4 regions of the Tatumella citrea genome follow, and region 2 is predicted to be linked to each of the others. Evidence: predicted binding sites of a transcription regulator. Region 2 holds the regulator's gene; each other region holds the start of a gene.
What was found. The regulator Fur, encoded in region 2, represses iron uptake genes when iron is present. The targets are predictions, from matches to a motif close to ATAATAATGAGAACNACTATCAA.
Positions count from the first base shown of each region.

Region 1: the regulator Fur is predicted to act here: its motif matches at 1,866-1,888, upstream of efeU (iron uptake transporter permease EfeU).
Region 3: the regulator Fur is predicted to act here: its motif matches at 1,843-1,865, upstream of exbB (tol-pal system-associated acyl-CoA thioesterase).
Region 4: the regulator Fur is predicted to act here: its motif matches at 1,430-1,452, upstream of ftnA (non-heme ferritin).

Region 1 is NZ_CP015579.1:762,759-766,977, reverse strand. Features, by position in the region: gene amyA (alpha-amylase) at 1-248, opposite strand, end outside; gene A7K98_RS03645 (serine hydrolase domain-containing protein) at 474-1,631, opposite strand; gene efeU (iron uptake transporter permease EfeU) at 1,915-3,486, shown strand; gene efeO (iron uptake system protein EfeO) at 3,498-4,219, shown strand, end outside.
Region 2 is NZ_CP015579.1:1,289,825-1,294,043, reverse strand. Features, by position in the region: gene ybfE (LexA regulated protein) at 119-394, shown strand; gene fldA (flavodoxin FldA) at 528-1,058, shown strand; gene fur (ferric iron uptake transcriptional regulator) at 1,391-1,837, shown strand; gene A7K98_RS06180 (family 20 glycosylhydrolase) at 1,973-4,219, opposite strand, start outside.
Region 3 is NZ_CP015579.1:710,086-714,304, forward strand. Features, by position in the region: gene A7K98_RS03415 (DedA family protein) at 1-342, opposite strand, end outside; gene metC (cystathionine beta-lyase) at 450-1,658, opposite strand; gene exbB (tol-pal system-associated acyl-CoA thioesterase) at 1,934-2,671, shown strand; gene exbD (TonB system transport protein ExbD) at 2,677-3,111, shown strand; gene tcuC (MFS transporter) at 3,328-4,219, shown strand, end outside.
Region 4 is NZ_CP015579.1:723,301-727,519, reverse strand. Features, by position in the region: gene prfC (peptide chain release factor 3) at 1-1,077, opposite strand, end outside; gene ftnA (non-heme ferritin) at 1,597-2,100, shown strand; gene A7K98_RS03480 (lysophospholipid acyltransferase family protein) at 2,140-3,894, opposite strand; gene A7K98_RS03475 (proteasome-type protease) at 3,996-4,219, opposite strand, start outside.

The DNA.
Region 1 (4,219 bases), 530 kb from region 2:
AACCCTTCTTTATCTCCGTACTTGGTCGCACGGGTTCCTTTTTGATCAAATTCGCCAAGATCAAACAGATCATAGATATCGTAACCCACTGAGCTTCCGCCGGAATCACCTTTGCAGGCCGGTGGCAGCCAGACACCTGTGATACCAATTTCTGACAGCCATGCGGCTTTTTCGGCAGCTTCCGGCCAGAGTTTGCCTCCGTCCGGGTAATACCAGTGAAAAAACTGAAACAGCGTAGGATTCTGCATAGTCGTTTTCCCATAACAAGACCGGTGGATGAAGTATGGTGCAGGATGGAAAAAAGTAGCAGCGGAGCTCAGAGAATTGTGTAAAAAACATCCACCAAAAGATAAAGACTGTTCAGCGCATTCCCTCACTGACGTAGTCTGCGAACAGGGCAAAAGTGAAGAAACAGGGCGATAATGCCGTGGCCACTTTTCCCGGCCACAGACAGTACACCCCGTGCTGACGATTTAGCGCAATACAGCAGCAGAACGAGACAGAGCACTGATCAGTTGGTCATTTTCTGAAACGGTTCTGAACGGTGACGGATACTGACGACGTGTATAGCCGTAACTGAGGCCGTGGCGGGGATCAGCGAATGCCTGCTGTCCGCCAGCCCCGCTGTGACCAAATGCGCCCTGACCGAGCGAAGGATAATATTCAGCGCTGGCATGAAAACCGACGGAAAACGCTTTGAAGTTTTTCAGTACCAGATCCTCGCCTCGTGACTGAATCTGTGTGACCTGCGACAGTGTCTCTGCTGTCAGCAGTGGTGGTTTATTTTCAACCTGACTGGCTGCCACAGCATACATTTTTGCCAGACCACGGGCAGAAGCTACACCGCCGAAAGATATCGTCCCCGAACGTCTGGCCTTCAGGGAGTTGACCAGTGCCCAGAGCGGCGGGTTGTCGGGATGATGGCGGTTAAACGCAATGCCAGCAATGCTGTCAGCTGCAGGAGCATTAGCCAGCAACTCCGCCAGTTTCTCAGGGGTAAGATCACCCGCTAAAGTTGGCTGATAACGCGAGTCCAGGGCCTCTGGCATCCCCAGGAAAAAATCCACGTCGTAAGCCTGCTGCACCCGTTCAGAAAAATGCTGCTGAACAGTTCGGCCGGTGACACGGCAGACCACTTCGTTCAGCAGAGCTCCAAACACCAACGCGTGATAGCCAAAAGCAGAGCCCGGGTTCCAGTAAGGACGTTGTCTGGCCAGCTGTTCAGCCACTCGCCGGTCATCGGTCAGCTCATCGGCAGTGAAGCCGTAGTCAGCACCAGGCAAACCCGCCTGATGACTCATCAGCTGACGCAGGGTGATATTTTCTTTACCCTTTGCTGCAAATTCGGGCCAGTAATAACTGACTTTTTCATCCAGGCTGAGCAGCCCGTCCTGTAGCAACAGCGCCACGACTAAAGCTCCGGCACCTTTACTGGCAGAATAAGTATCAAACAATGCATCAGCCGTGGTTTCCGGCCCGCTCCATAAATCAACCACCAGCTTTCCGTGGTGGTAGGCTGCCAGCTGAGCACTTAACTGCCCATTTTCGGCTGCCACAACTTCAGCAAAGGTGCTTTTTACTGCTTCAAAACCGGCAGCAACACTGCCATGGATCAGGTTTTCATCATTCATCACAGATGCCTTAATGGGGATACAGACGGCATATCTGGCACTGAGCGACCAGTAATCCGAATTTCATAAATTATCCGTTGTTTTTCGAATATAAAACTCAGTACTTAAGGTTTTATTAAGAATTAAATAATTTATACCTCACATTTCGTGCCAAATAACAATTTATTACACAATGTTTCAACCCCTACCGGTTTACTTTCAGCGCTATTCGGGATATTTCATATACTCATGAAAATGATATTAATTGTAATTATCATTTAGGATTAAGTGACGGGGAATTCTGGTGTTAGCAACTTTTGTTATCGCACTGCGTGAGGGGCTCGAAGCTGCTCTGATCGTCGGCATTATTGCCGCGTTTTTACGTAAAAACGGGAAAAGTCTGGGTGCCATGTGGGCAGGAGTCGTGCTGGCCGTTTTCCTTTCATTACTGGTCGGTGTTGGCCTCAGCCTGACCGAACGTGCTCTGCCTCAGGCCAGCCAGGAAGCGATGGAAACCGTGATTGGTCTGGTGGCTGTATTTTTTGTAACCGGAATGGTGATGTGGATGAACAACCACGCCCATGAAATTAAGCGCCAACTGGAAAGCGAAGCCGCCGTTGCCATCCGACAATCCAGTGCCATGGCGCTGGCCAGCATGGCTTTTCTGGCTGTCCTTAAAGAAGGCTTTGAAACCAGCGTCTTTTTGCTGGCGACCTTCTCAGTTGCTCAGTCTGCCGTCTGGGCGGTGGCAGGTGCTGTTCTTGGGTTGATCCTGGCTGTCGTCATTGGCTGGGGTATCTATATCGGTGGTGTCAAACTCAACCTGGGTCGTTTCTTTCGCTATACCGGCATGTTCCTGATTCTGGTTGCCGCCGGGTTGATTATCAGCGCTCTGCGTAGCGGTCATGAAGCTGGCTGGCTGAATATTGGTCAGCAACGGGTTGCTAATCTCAGTTGGGCCATCCCTCCCGGATCAGTACGTTCAGCACTGATCACTGGTGTTCTGGGTATTCCAACCGATCCCCGGTTACTGGAACTATGTGGCTGGGGTATCTACATCGTGCTGGTAGGTATTCTGGTCTACTGGCCACGTCATTTACGACCTTCAGCCACCCGCAGCCGCCAGTTACTGTTTGGTTCGGCCGCGGTACTGGCACTGGCTGCACTGGCGCTATTCAGTGGTTATCCCCGCGCGACCCTGCAACTTCCTGCCACAGCCCCTCTGCAAGGTGGTGGAACGGCTACTGTGCAGAAACAATCTGCCGGGGGCTACCAGTTACAGATTACCACCGCTCAACAGAAGCAACTTAGCTATGAGCTTGCCGACGGCCAGCAAAAAAGCTCAGAGCAGCGAGGTGTCGTATTGCAGCAATGGAATATTACCCGTCAGCCGGAAGTGAGTGGTCTGCCCGCAACGCTGACCGTCGATCAGGTCCTGGCACTGTACGGTAATCGCATTCCGGTTGGGTTAAGTCCGGCGCAGCACCCCGGCCCGTATAACGTTAGCTGGCAGGTCAACTGCTCGGTGGATGCTGAAACGGCAGGCCAGGCGCTCTACAGTGCAGCCGCTCACACCACCACGCTGATGACCCTTTCCGGTGGCGGTTTATTGTCTCCACGCACCTATACTGCCCGCAGCCCAATGCCGCAGGTCGGTTGTGACTGGCAGCTGGATGACAGCTGGCAATCTCAGGTCGATGACGCCATGCAAAATGTAGTTCAGGCACAGTTGCGTCATACCTTCTGGGCTATTCAGTTGCCGCTACTGTTAGGTTTGCTGGCCATTATTTTACTCATTCTGGCATTGCGCCGCCGGGACGATTCCCGTCAGGCATCTGATGCTGGTTATCGTTCTGTTTCTCCTGAAAACAAATAAAGGAACTATTCATGCTCAAATCTGCTTTTATTAAGAAACCCTCTGTTCTGAGTTCAGCAATCGTTTCGGCACTGTTACTGGTCTCGGTTGATGCAATGGCAGCCGGTGGTGCAGCTCCGGTGAGCAATGGTGTATCTCAGGTGAATGTCACCTTAACCGGCGCAGAAGGCGGAACATGTATCGTTGACCACAGCAGTGCCAAGGCTGGTCCGGTGACTTTCACCGTAGTCAACAAAACGGCTACTGCAATCACTGAACTCGAATTACTGAGTGACAACCGTATTCTTGGTGAAAAAGAAAACCTGGCTCCGGGGCTGCCTGCGGCTAAGTTCACTCTGACACTGGATGGCGGCAAATATCAGATTTACTGTCCTGGTGCTAAGCAGGAACTGATTAACTTTACCGTCACCGGTAAAAGTGCAGCTAAAGCCACCGGTAGTACTGCTGAACTGCTGAAGCAAGGTACTGTGGGTTATTCTGCCTATGTAAACGGTGTGGTAGACGCGATGGTAGTGGCGGTTGATCAGCTGAAAGCCGATATTGATGCTGGTGATCTGGAAAAGGCAAAAGCCCAGTATGCAAAAGCCCGTCCGTTCTACGAACGTATCGAATCTGATGTCAGCGGTTTCGTACTACCTGGTTTTAAAGCCACTGATAATGCCGGTAACCTCGATTATCTGATCGATATGCGTGCCTCTAACCTCGACCCTAAAGTGGGCTGGCACGGTTTTCA
Region 2 (4,219 bases):
CGCACTGGAGTATGATTGCGCGCTAAATTTTTATCGTGTGCTTTTAACATGATAACTGTATTCATTCATCACTTTGCTGCGTGTATCTGATATAACGCAGGTGTCAGTTTCAAAAATCATGGCAAAAGAAAATACGGATCGTACCACGCTCGATTTGTTCGCCAACGAACGCCGGCCGGGACGTCCCAAAACCAGCCTGCTTTCGCGGGATGAGCAACTGCGGATAAATAAACGCAATCAGCTGAAACGAGATAAAGTCCGTGGATTGCAGCGGGTTGAACTTAAAATGAGCAGTGACATTGTCGATGCTCTGAATTCTCTGGCGGCAGAACAAAACCTGAGTCGAAGTGAGCTCATAGAACAAATCATTCTGGCGCAACTAAAACAGGGCTAGCCCGGGACAACCGCACTCAGGAACAAAACTGGCCGGTTTACAAGTTTCTCACACTACTCAGGTCTGCTATCATCTGCATATCTGTACTGAAATTACAATTATCTGAACTAAAGATTCAAGAGGTTATCCCCACATGGCAATCGTAGGCATCTTTTTTGGCAGCGATACCGGCAACACAGAAAACATCGCAAAAATGATCCAAAAACAATTGGGTAAAGACGTTGCTGAAGTGCACGACATCGCTAAAAGTACCAAAGAAGATTTGGAAGCTTTCGATATTCTGCTGCTGGGTATCCCAACCTGGTACTATGGAGAAGCACAGTGTGACTGGGATGATTTCTTTCCTACCCTGGAAGAAATTGATTTTAACGGTAAGCTGGTAGCGTTGTTTGGTTGTGGTGACCAGGAAGATTATGCGGAATATTTCTGTGACGCTCTGGGCACAATCCGCGACATTATTGAGCCGAACGGTGCAGTTATTGTCGGCCACTGGCCAACCGCCGGTTACCACTTCGAAGCCTCTAAAGGTCTGGCTGATGACAGTCATTTCCTGGGACTGGCCGTTGATGAAGATCGCCAGCCGGAATTAACCAGCCAACGTGTTAGTCAGTGGGTTAACCAGGTGGCAGAAGAGCTACAACTGAAAGAAATCCTCGACGCTTAATAGGGTTTTTCATCAGAATTGTGGTACTGTTAGCTTCAGGCACCTGCGGGAATGACTAAGATGACCAGTAGTTCCCGCATTAATTTCTTCAGCACGGACACGAATCTTTCATCTGTTCAGTGTATACAGACTGAACCGGACAGAAAGCAACGAACTGTCTGTTTTCTCTGCCAGTTACTTGCCTGGTGAGCATTTCACCCGGGGTGTTTTAAGGGCTGTAGTTTCAATTTTGGTGCATCAGTTCTATAATGAACTAAAAATTATAAGGTCATTACCAAACTTCAGGGCTTCTTGCCAAAGTCATTTTTCAAAAGTAACAGGACACAAACTGCATGACTGACAACAACTCCGCATTGAAGAAGGCTGGTCTGAAAGTGACGCTTCCGAGACTGAAAATTCTGGAAGTGCTTCAGGAACCAGAATGCCACCACGTCAGTGCGGAAGACTTGTACAAACGCCTGATTGATATGGGTGAAGAAATTGGCCTGGCCACTGTATATCGTGTGCTTAACCAGTTTGATGACGCGGGCATTGTAACGCGCCATAACTTCGAAGGCGGTAAGTCAGTTTTTGAATTGACTCAACAACAGCATCATGACCATTTAATTTGCCTCGATTGCGGTAAAGTGATTGAGTTCAGTGATGAGTCGATTGAACAACGCCAGCGTGAAATCGCTTCACGGTTTGGTATTAAGCTGACGAACCACAGCCTGTATCTGTACGGCCATTGTACCGAAGGCGATTGCCGCGAAGATGAGTCACTGCATAACGATAAATAATCAGAATCCGTTTTGATTATTCAGGCGATGAAGGGACTATTTTCTACCCGCAATACAGCCTGTACCTGATAAACCCGCACTTCGTTGCGGGTTTTTTGTTATCTGTTTCGGTATTAAAGAGTCCCCCGGGCCAGCTTACTTTTCGCTGTGCCAGCTGTTACTCCAGCGATGATAAAAACGTTTAAACGAGAGTAACCAACGTTTGGTTGCTGATGTACGGCATTGCTGAAAACAGCATTGGTCGTTATCTGTCATGGTCAACGGCACATTCCGGCTAAAGCGTTTCCCATCCGGACTGACTGATCGGACGAGTAAATCACCATTCACCGCCGGCACCTGCTGCGAATTATAACGCAACCATTGCCGGCCTCCATTAGTAGAAAATTCCACGTTGATTCCTGGCAGAGATGTATTTGCCAGCAAACAACCCGAACGAATTTCCGCTCCCGGCACCGGAATTCTGTATGCAATACCGCTGGCATCAAGCCGCGCAAGCACTGACTGACCCAACAGATTCGCAAATCTCTGCCAGTCACTATTCAATCGTCGCAGATCGACATGATGTGTTACGCCCTTCTCAAATCGCCTGCCCTGCTGATAATCCAGTTCCCAGTCAGCTTTATGCCATGCACGTTCAGCAACAGAAAATAACCTCGGATATAACCGGTATTCCATATCCTGATCGGAACGGACGACTTCACTCCAGACCTGTGCTGACATTCCATAAGCCCCGGGCCAGTGACCTTCTGATGTGGCGGCGAATACCTGCCCGTCACGATCTGTCGAAATTTCGGCATTCTGTGGCAAATTATCCGGGGTAAAACCGAAAATTTTCTGCTCATCACTATATCTTGTCGCCCAGTAATAACCAGGTTCCGCGCCGTTCACTTCATAAGGCATATCCAGATACAGATAATCCGGGTTAGAAACTATCACCTGATAGCCTTTATCTGCCCAGTCATTTACTGATTCAGCTCCGCCCCAGTACAGAGTATCCCAGAAGTTCAGGGCATTAGCCGGAGTGGCGAACTGTTGGTTATCACGATTCTCTTTCAGACCGTCCTGCCAGGCCTGAATCCCTTCCAGACCTTGTTTTTGCGCTATTTCACTGACCTGCAAAGCAAACCAGCCAGGCAATGCCTTTAAACTCGTCACCTGCCCGCTTTTCACCAACGATGCACATCGGGCAGATTTCGCCCAGGGTTGGTCCTGACGACTGAGGTTTCGCTGACCTTTACCTGCTTCAGGGTGTGCAACATCAGTATAGCCCGCCCCCAGATAGATATTTTTGGCTTCATCTCCGCCAAAATGCCAGCGGGTCAGGGGTTGCCCGGCCTCCCGATGCATTTGAATAATTTCCGACATCACCTTCTCAGTGAAGCGTAAGGTTGAAGGCAGGCAAGGATTCACAAAACTGGTCCTGTCATAAAACTGCACGGTGGTGACCTGAGAATTATCACCCTCATCCTGTAAGCGATACTCCATTGCCTGTAATGGTCTGCCTTCCGACATCAGTTTTTTATATCTCGCCTCCATTGAAATGACCGCTGCTCTGGCATGCGCAGGTATATCAATTTCCGGCATGATAAGAATCTGTCTGACAGCCGCATACTTCACTATATCGATATAGTCCTGACGAGTGAAATAGCCGCTGCCGGAGGTCGTGTTGTCCGGACCGGAACCCAACTGGGGTAGCAGACAGTGGGTTTCGCTCAGGTCATGGCAACGTTGCCCTCCAACCTGAGTGAGCCCGGGTAACCCCGGTATCTCAATTCGCCATCCTTCATCATCACTGAGATGCAAATGCAGGACATTGAGCTTGTATGCCGCCATCTGATCCAGGGTACGCAGAATAGCGGCTTTAGAATGAAAGTTTCTGGCAACATCAATGAAGATTCCGCGGTAAGCAAAACGAGGTGCATCATAGATTGTCATTACAGGAATTAGTGGTTCGCCCTGCAACGGAATCAGTTGCAATAATGATTGCAGGCCATAAAACACACCCTGTTCGTCATATCCGGTGACCAGGATTTTTTCCAGGGAAATTGCCAGCCGGTAGGCTCCTTGTTTTATTTTTTGCCCCTGAAATTCTGATGGTTCAATTTTTGTCTCTAACGGATAACCTTGCCCGGAAGTGATACCGGCAGATTTCAGTGCCTGATTCACCATGAGAGCAGTCTCTGCAGGTAGCGCTGTCAGATCTTCCTTAACTCCTTGTTTCAGATTAATATCTTTTTCACTTAATACCACCTGCAGCGGTGTAGGAATAATTTGACCACGCAATTCTTCGGGATCCAGCCAGCGTGTGTGCTGGTTTTTCTGATAACGATTCCCGGCGGTCATCAGGACATTGACATCAGATGTTGCCCGCCGCCACTGACT
Region 3 (4,219 bases), 580 kb from region 2:
GGCTCGTTGGTGATATTTAGCGGGCAGGTGTTTCAGCCAGCCCTGCACCAGCCGGGTATTTCCCAGCCACCGCCCCTGCAGATATCCCATCCAGAATCCCAGGCTGGCAGCACAGGTAAGGATTACAACCGTCGGAAGAAATCCCATCACCCCTTTAGCAATCATGGCTCCTGCCAGCAGCAGTAAACTGTCACCCGGCAAAAAAGCCGCGGGCAGTAACCCGTTTTCCAGAAACAGCATGCAAAACATCACCGCGTAGACAATCCAGATAACATGCGGATCCGCCAGAACGGCGAAATCCTGATGCCACAGGGCATGGATTATCTCGTGTAAAGCACTCATTTTTCTTCCCGTAACCTGACCCGTGTCAGGGTTTCATACTGCGGGCATCCGTCATACAACGACAAATCCCTGTAATAAATTTCCGGCCACAATGGCCGGATGCGTTGTCAGGCATAACGAGCCAGCCGGTCGAAACCTGCGGCCAGATCAGCGATTAAATCATCCACGTTTTCCAGCCCGATATGCAGCCTTATCAGTGTCCCCGGTAAGTGAGGCTCCTGATCCGGTCGGATAGCGGCAATTTCATCAGGCTGATTGGCGAGGATCAGAGATTCAAAGCCGCCCCAGGAATAAGCCATGCTGAAATGTTGGAAGTTATCCAGGAAGTCAGCCAGTGCTTCACGTGACAGTTCGCGACGCAGAATAAACGAAAATAAACCGCTGCTGCCGGAAAAATCACGCTTCCAGAACTCATGACCGGGAGACTGTGGCAGTGCCGGATGATTGACCCGCCAGACCTCTTCCCGCTCCGCAAGCCATTCAGCAACCTGAATGCTGCTCTCTTCATGCTGACGTAATCTTACCCCCAGGGTACGCAGGCCGCGTGAAGTCATATAGGCGGTATCTGCATCAACCATCTGACCCATCAGGTAAGAGTTTTCGCGCAGGGTGTCCCAGCAGCGCTGATTGGCGACTGCGGTACCGATCATCGCATCGGAATGTCCTATCAGGTACTTAGTGCCAGCCTGGATAGAAATATCAATTCCGAAATCGAGTGCGTTAAACAGCACTCCTGCCGCCCAGGTATTGTCCATCATAATGATGGCATTCGGGGCAGCCTGGCGAATGGCGGCGACAATGGCGGGAATATCCTGAACCTCCATAGTGATGGAGGCCGGGGATTCAAGAAATACCACCCGTGTTTCCGGCTTCAGCCACTGAATAATCTCCGCTCCGCTGATGTGAGGGAAGAAAGTGGTAGCTACGTTCAGTTTACGCAGGATCACATTGCAGAAATCGCGGGTGGGTTCATAGACCGAACCACTCATCAGTACATGATCGCCGCTTTCAACAAACGCCAGAATAGCATTGGTGACTGCGGCGGCTCCGCAAGGGTAAAGGGCACAACCAGCACCATTTTCCAGTTCTGTCATCGCATCCTGCAATGAAAAGTGGGTCAGAGTCCCGCGGCGCCCGTAAAACAACTCTCCACGGGTGCGCCCTGCGGCGGCACGTTTTTTATCAGCAACGGTGTCGAAGACCAGAGAAGATGCACGCTGAATAACGCTGTTAACTGCGCCGGCAGTATAACGTTTCTGCCGGCCGGCACTGACCAGTGTGGTTTCCAGTTTTTTATCTGTTTTTTTGTCTGTCATTGATTCCTGCTCTGCCTGTAAATACCTTTACTACAACTTAACATGAAATGTTGCTCAGGCCAGAGTATCAAAGAAAAATCGCGGGCCGGATAACACGGAGAGTAACGGATTACTGCTGTTCAGCTGTCCGGCGTAACCACAAAACGTCACAGATGTCAGCCACGAATATTGGAAGAATTTGTAAATACTAATGATAACTACTATCAATTAAGCTGTGTTTTGGTATCATCGCGTGATTGCAAGAAATTAACCGTTGAGATGGGGTAGTACAAGTGGTGACCAATAATTTGATGCAAACGGATCTGTCCGTTCTGGGCATGTATCATCATGCTGATATTGTTGTAAAAGTAGTAATGATAGGCTTGTTGCTCGCCTCTGTGGTTACCTGGGCAATCTTCTTCGGCAAGTTTACAGAACTGAGTTCGGCCAAACGGCGCCTTAAATCAGAACAGAAAGCCCTGAAAGAAGTGCGTACATTACAGCAGGCCGTCGATGTTGCCAGCAAATTCGCTGCCAACAGTCACAGTCGCAGTCTGATTGCAGAAGCTCAGGATGAACGTCAGCTTTCTGCCGGCGCAGAAGACAGTGACGGTATCAAAGATCGTACCGGTTTCCGTCTGGAGCGAAGAGTCGCAGCCGTCGGTCGTTATGCATCACGGGGTAATGGCTTCCTGGCAACCATCGGTTCTGTCGCACCGTTTATCGGTCTGTTCGGTACCGTATGGGGCATCATGAACAGCTTTATCGGGATTGCTCAAAGTCAGACCACTAACCTGGCAGTCGTGGCTCCGGGGATTGCCGAAGCGCTGCTTGCTACTGCGGTAGGTCTGGTTGCAGCAATTCCTGCGGTAGTGATTTATAACGTATTTGCACGGATGATTGCTGGTTATAAAGCTTCATTAAGTGATACTGCCGCTCAGGTATTATTGCTGCAGAGCCGTGATCTGGATTTAGGGCAGAGCCATGAGCCGGTAGATCTGCGGGCTTCCGCACATAAACTGCGGGTGAGTTAATTGTTATGGCGATGCATCTGAAAGATGATTTAGAAAGCGATGGGGAAATGAGTGAAATTAACGTAACGCCGTTTATCGACGTTATGTTAGTGCTGTTAATCATTTTTATGGTTGCAGCGCCTCTGGCCACCGTAGATGTCAAAGTTAATCTTCCGGCTTCAACCAGCGTTCCTCAGCCTCGTCCGGATAAACCGGTCTATCTGAGTATTAAAGCGGACAAACAACTGTATGTCGGCAACAATGAAGTCTCAAAAGAACAGCTGGTTTCGGCCATTGATTCACTGACCAGTGGCAACAAAGAAAGCACCATCTTCTTCCAGGCGGATAAAGATGTGGACTATGCCACGCTGATGAGTGTGATGGATCAATTGCGTGCCGCAGGCTATCTGAAGATTGGACTGATGGGGCTGGAAACCGCCGGAACTACCGCGGGCAACTAATTCCTGTACCAGTCCGAACTAAATGAACCTCCCTTTCGGGAGGTTTTTTTTTGCCACCGTTTAGAAATAGTCTGATGTTTACAATCTGCCGGTTGTTGTTTTGTTACCAAATTGTATGTTTCTGTAAATCATAAAGATGACTGTCGTCACATCTTTCTGCTGGTAACCGGGGTAAATAAACAGTGCAGACTAAAACTATAACGGCAGGGCTGAGCAATGAATAATTCGGGTACATCTTCTCCGGCGGCTAAAACCAGCGGAGCTAAATCTATTTTCCGTGTGACCAGCGGAAACTTTCTTGAAATGTACGACTTTATGGTGTTTGGCTACTATGCCACCGCCATTTCAAAAACCTTCTTCCCGGGCAATGACCCTTATTCATCGTTGATGCTGACACTGATGACCTTTGGTGCCGGTTTCCTGATGCGCCCTCTGGGGGCCATTATCCTCGGTGCTTATATTGACCATCATGGTCGCCGTAAAGGGTTACTGCTGACCCTGGGACTGATGGCTATTGGTACTCTGACTATTGCTCTGACCCCGGGTTATCAGACGATTGGCGCGGCGGCTCCGTTAATTATCCTCGTAGGTCGTTTATTGCAGGGATTCTCCGCCGGGGTTGAACTGGGTGGGGTTTCCGTTTACCTGTCTGAAATCGCGCCGAAAGGGCGCAAAGGCTTCTATGTCAGCTGGCAGTCGGGGAGTCAGCAATTATCGGTTATCTTTGCTGCGTTACTGGGGTTAATGCTGAATCACTGGCTGGACAAAGGTCAGGTGACAGACTGGGGTTGGCGTATTCCGTTTATTATCGGCTGCCTGATTGTTCCCTTCCTGTTTTATATCCGCCGTATGCTGGAAGAGACAGAGAGTTTTCAGCAGCGTAAACATCGTCCCGGCATGACAGAAATTATGCGTTCAGTGGCCAGCAACTGGGCACTGGTTCTCGCCGGGATGCTGATGGTGGTTACCACCACCGTCATGTTCTATATGATTACGGCCTTTACCCCGACCTTTGGTAAGACAGTGCTGATGATGACGGACCACCAGAGTTTTATGGTGACGCTATTTGTCGGTGTATCGAATTTATTCTGGCTGCCGGTGATGGGAT
Region 4 (4,219 bases), 570 kb from region 2:
TGCTTCTTCGACATGTGCACGGTCGCCGGCCATAAAGGTCAGAGCATCAGAGATAACCACATCTTTACCGGTGCGCACCTGGTACATCTTCATGCCTTTTTCATACTTTCCAGATACTACGCGCAGGAAAGCCACACGGTCGCGGTGTTTCGGGTCCATATTGGCCTGAATTTTAAACACAAATCCGGTAAATTTATCATCGGCCGCGACAACTTCACGGGTGTCGGTACGACGTGGCATCGGGGCCGGAGCCCAGCTGACCAGCCCATCCAGCATATGGTCGACACCAAAGTTACCCAACGCTGTACCAAAGAATACCGGGGTCAGTTGGCCCTGCAGGAACGCCTCCTGATCAAATTCATGCGATGCTCCCTGAACCAGCTCCAGCTCTTCACGCAACTGAGTAGCCAGTTCGTCACCAATGGCTTCATCCAGCTGTGGGTTGTTCAGCCCCTTCACCGTACGAACTTCCTGGATGGTATGTCCTTTCCCGCTCTGATAAAGATAGATTTCATCTTTATACAGATGATATACCCCTTTAAACAGTTTCCCGCAGCCGATAGGCCAGGTAATCGGAGCACAGGCGATTTTCAGTTCATTTTCAACTTCGTCCATGACTTCCATAGGATCACGGATATCACGGTCGAGTTTATTCATAAAAGTCAGGATCGGCGTATCACGTAACCGGGTGACTTCCATCAGTTTACGGGTCCGGTCTTCGACCCCTTTCGCCGCATCAATCACCATCAGGCAGCAGTCCACCGCCGTCAGGGTACGGTAGGTATCTTCCGAGAAGTCTTCGTGCCCCGGGGTATCCAGCAGGTTGACCAGTTTGTCGCGGTACGGGAACTGCATCACAGAGGTGGTAATCGAGATCCCACGCTGTTTCTCCATCTCCATCCAGTCTGACTTAGCATGCTGACTGGACCCACGGCCTTTCACTGTCCCGGCCGTCTGAATGGCCTGTCCGAATAATAAAACTTTTTCTGTAATTGTGGTTTTACCCGCATCCGGATGCGAAATAATCGCAAATGTGCGGCGACGAGCCACTTCGTCTAAAAAGGGTGCTGTAGCCATTAACAGGTTCTTCACTGTTGGCGGAAACGCATTGCAGAAGTGCATTTCCGGAAAATCACGCAGGCCGGGAAAAATTTTACCGGCGTTTATCACGAAGTTAACTGAGCGGTCATCACCGGCATCAGTCAATACCCCGGACTTGTTCCGGAGGGCCGGTGGTCCGCATTTCTGCCCGTCACCGCTCTCCGCGGGGCATATGTTACATGAAACCGGGCGTTTACGGTATGTCAGCCCGCAGGGTTTATTGTCGCCGGTCGTTGAATTTAGCACCATTTTTTGCCGAAAAACTCTGCGGCTGATTGATTTGTAGCGATCCTGTTGCGAGGGTAGTTATCGGGAAGTGTTAAAAAAGATAACAATGAGAAATACTTTCATTACGTATTCCAAATAATTCGTATTAATAACCATATGAAAAATAAAGAAAAAAATAAACACACCCTCTTCACAAGAAGACCTGAGTGATGCATAATTGTTCACCATAAAGTTACAAATTCTAATCTCTGTTAAAAGGTCACAGCTATGCTTACCCCTGATATGATTTCTCGTCTGAATGATCAGTTGAATCTGGAATTCTATTCCGCCAATTTATATCTGCAAATGAGCGCCTGGTGTGCGGATAAAGGTTATGAGGGAGCTGCTTCATTCCTGAAAACTCACTCCCGTGAAGAAATGGACCATATGCAGCGTCTGTTTGATTACCTGAGTGATACCGGTGCATTACCTGTGCTGGGCAGCATTGATGCCCCACCGGTTACCTTTGAATCTCTGTCTGATGTGTTTACCCGTACTTATCAACACGAGCAGTTGATCACCAGCAAAATCAATGAACTGGCTCATGCTGCAATGACTACTCAGGACTACTCTACCTTCAACTTCCTGCAATGGTACGTTGCTGAGCAGCATGAAGAAGAGAAGACCTTTAAAAATGTTCTGGATAAACTGGGTATGCTGGAAAACAGCTCTAATGGAGCGTTCCTGCTGGATAAAGACCTGGGTCGCATGAACAGCACCACTCACAGCTAATCTGTGCGAATTTGCTAAAGCAGGGGCCAGCCCCCTGCTTTATTCTGCTGTTTCCGCTACTGTCTTCTGTTCTGCCCCATCCACGCCATCCTGCCGGGTAAATACCCCGACATAACGCTGATATCTCAGCGGCTTAATCAGCGATAAATCCACCAACACCAGACCGTCAACACAATTATTGAAATCCGGGTCACTACCGAAATCAATAAACTGCACCCCGCCAGGCTCACAAAGCTCTGAATACTGTTTATATAATGGCGGAATTGCACATCCCATATTCGCCAGCAGACGCTTCAGTCGCCGTAAATCCTGCTGATAATCATCGCCACTGAACTGAGCAAGCACTTCGGGCAATGACGCAGGGTAAGGACGGCGTGAAGTGGCAAGCTCCGCAGCCGGAGGAAAATAGAGCCGGTAAAAAGCCACCAGCAAATCGCGTGCCGCCAACGGAAGACCGCCAGAGATTGATACCGGACCGAACAGATAGCGAATATGTGGATAACGGGCCAGAAACGCACCAATGCCCATCCACAGGTACTCTAACCCGCGACTCCCCCAGTAAGCAGGCTGAACGAAACTGCGCCCCAGTTCAATGCCCTGCGCCAGTACCGGCAGCATCCCCGGATCATATTCAAACAGGCTCTGGCTGTAGATCCCCCGGATTTCTTCCCCGGTGAGTTGTGATGCAGTAGGTAACAGACGATAGGCACCGACAATCTCCAGTGCATCATCATCCCACAACATCAGATGGAAGTAGTCATCATCATAGCGGTCCAGATCACGCCGCCGGCCACTGCCTTCCCCGACAGCACGAAAGGCTATTTCCCGTAAACGACCAATTTCCCGCAGTACCGGTACATAGCTTTCCTTGCCCCGTTGCCAGAGAAAAATATATTTGCCGTCTGGCAGCCTGCCCAACAGTTCACTGCTGAACAGCTGTTTACGTACCGCCCCTCTGTCTTCAGGCCGGGCAATCGCATTTTCGGTCTGAAATAGTCCGGGACGGCCACGGGCAATCCGGTAAAGATGCTTACGTAACCGCGCGGCCACTTCTTTGGCAGGAGTATGTCCATCGTGCCAGTTGCTAAACGGAATACGCGCCCCTACCTGCATTTTTACGGTAGTGCCACGACAACGGAACATCTCCCTGACCAGCATAAGCAGAGCCGCTGACGGGCAGAGTTTGGCGGTCAGATAAAAAGGCAGACTGTTTTTACCGGCGACAAATACCGGCAGTACCGGTGCGCGGCTTTTAGCGGCAAGGCGGACAAAGCTGTGATGCCAGCGGCCATCTTTAATTCCCTTGCTGCTTAACCGGGAAACCTCCCCGGCAGGAAAAATGATAACCACGCCCTGATTAGCCAGTTGTTGCCGGATACCGGATAACTGTTCGCGACCAGTTTTCTGGCCCATATTATCCACCGGCAGCAGAACAGGATGCAGGCTGGTCAGGCTCATCAGTAAACGGTTAGCCACGATTTTCACATCGCGTCTGACCTGAGCGACAGCATGCAATAATGCCAGACCATCTAACGCACCTAGCGGATGGTTAGCTACCAGTACCAGCGGGCCACTGACCGGGATTTGTTCCAGCTCGCGGGCGGTGAGTTCACAGCGGACATCCAGATATTCCAGAATCTGTTCAACCATTTCCAGGCCGTGCAGATGAGGATATTCGGCGGCAAACCGGATAAATTCCTGTTCGCGCATCGCCCGGCGTAAAAAACGTTTTTGCCATTCAGAGGCATTGAATTCAGGCCAATAGTCCTGCAACAGATGATCGACGGTAAACACCGGGGTTCCCCCTGAGACAGATAGAATAAGGCACTGAAGCACATTACTTTTCGGGGATGACAGAGTGATGACAGCGGTACGCTGTCATCACAGAGAGAGGATTATAATTCGAGCGGTGGCAGACGGGTAAAGACACTCAGCAAGCCTTTGCTCCATAGCTGCCGGATTTGTGAGAAATAGGGATGCTGATCCGTCAGATGATACTGTTCTGCATCACTGTAACTATCAGTACGGTAAATCATCACATCCAGCGGCAAGCCTACTGAAATATTACTGGCCAGTGTGGAATCCATCGAAATCAGCGCACACTGCATCGCCTGTTCCA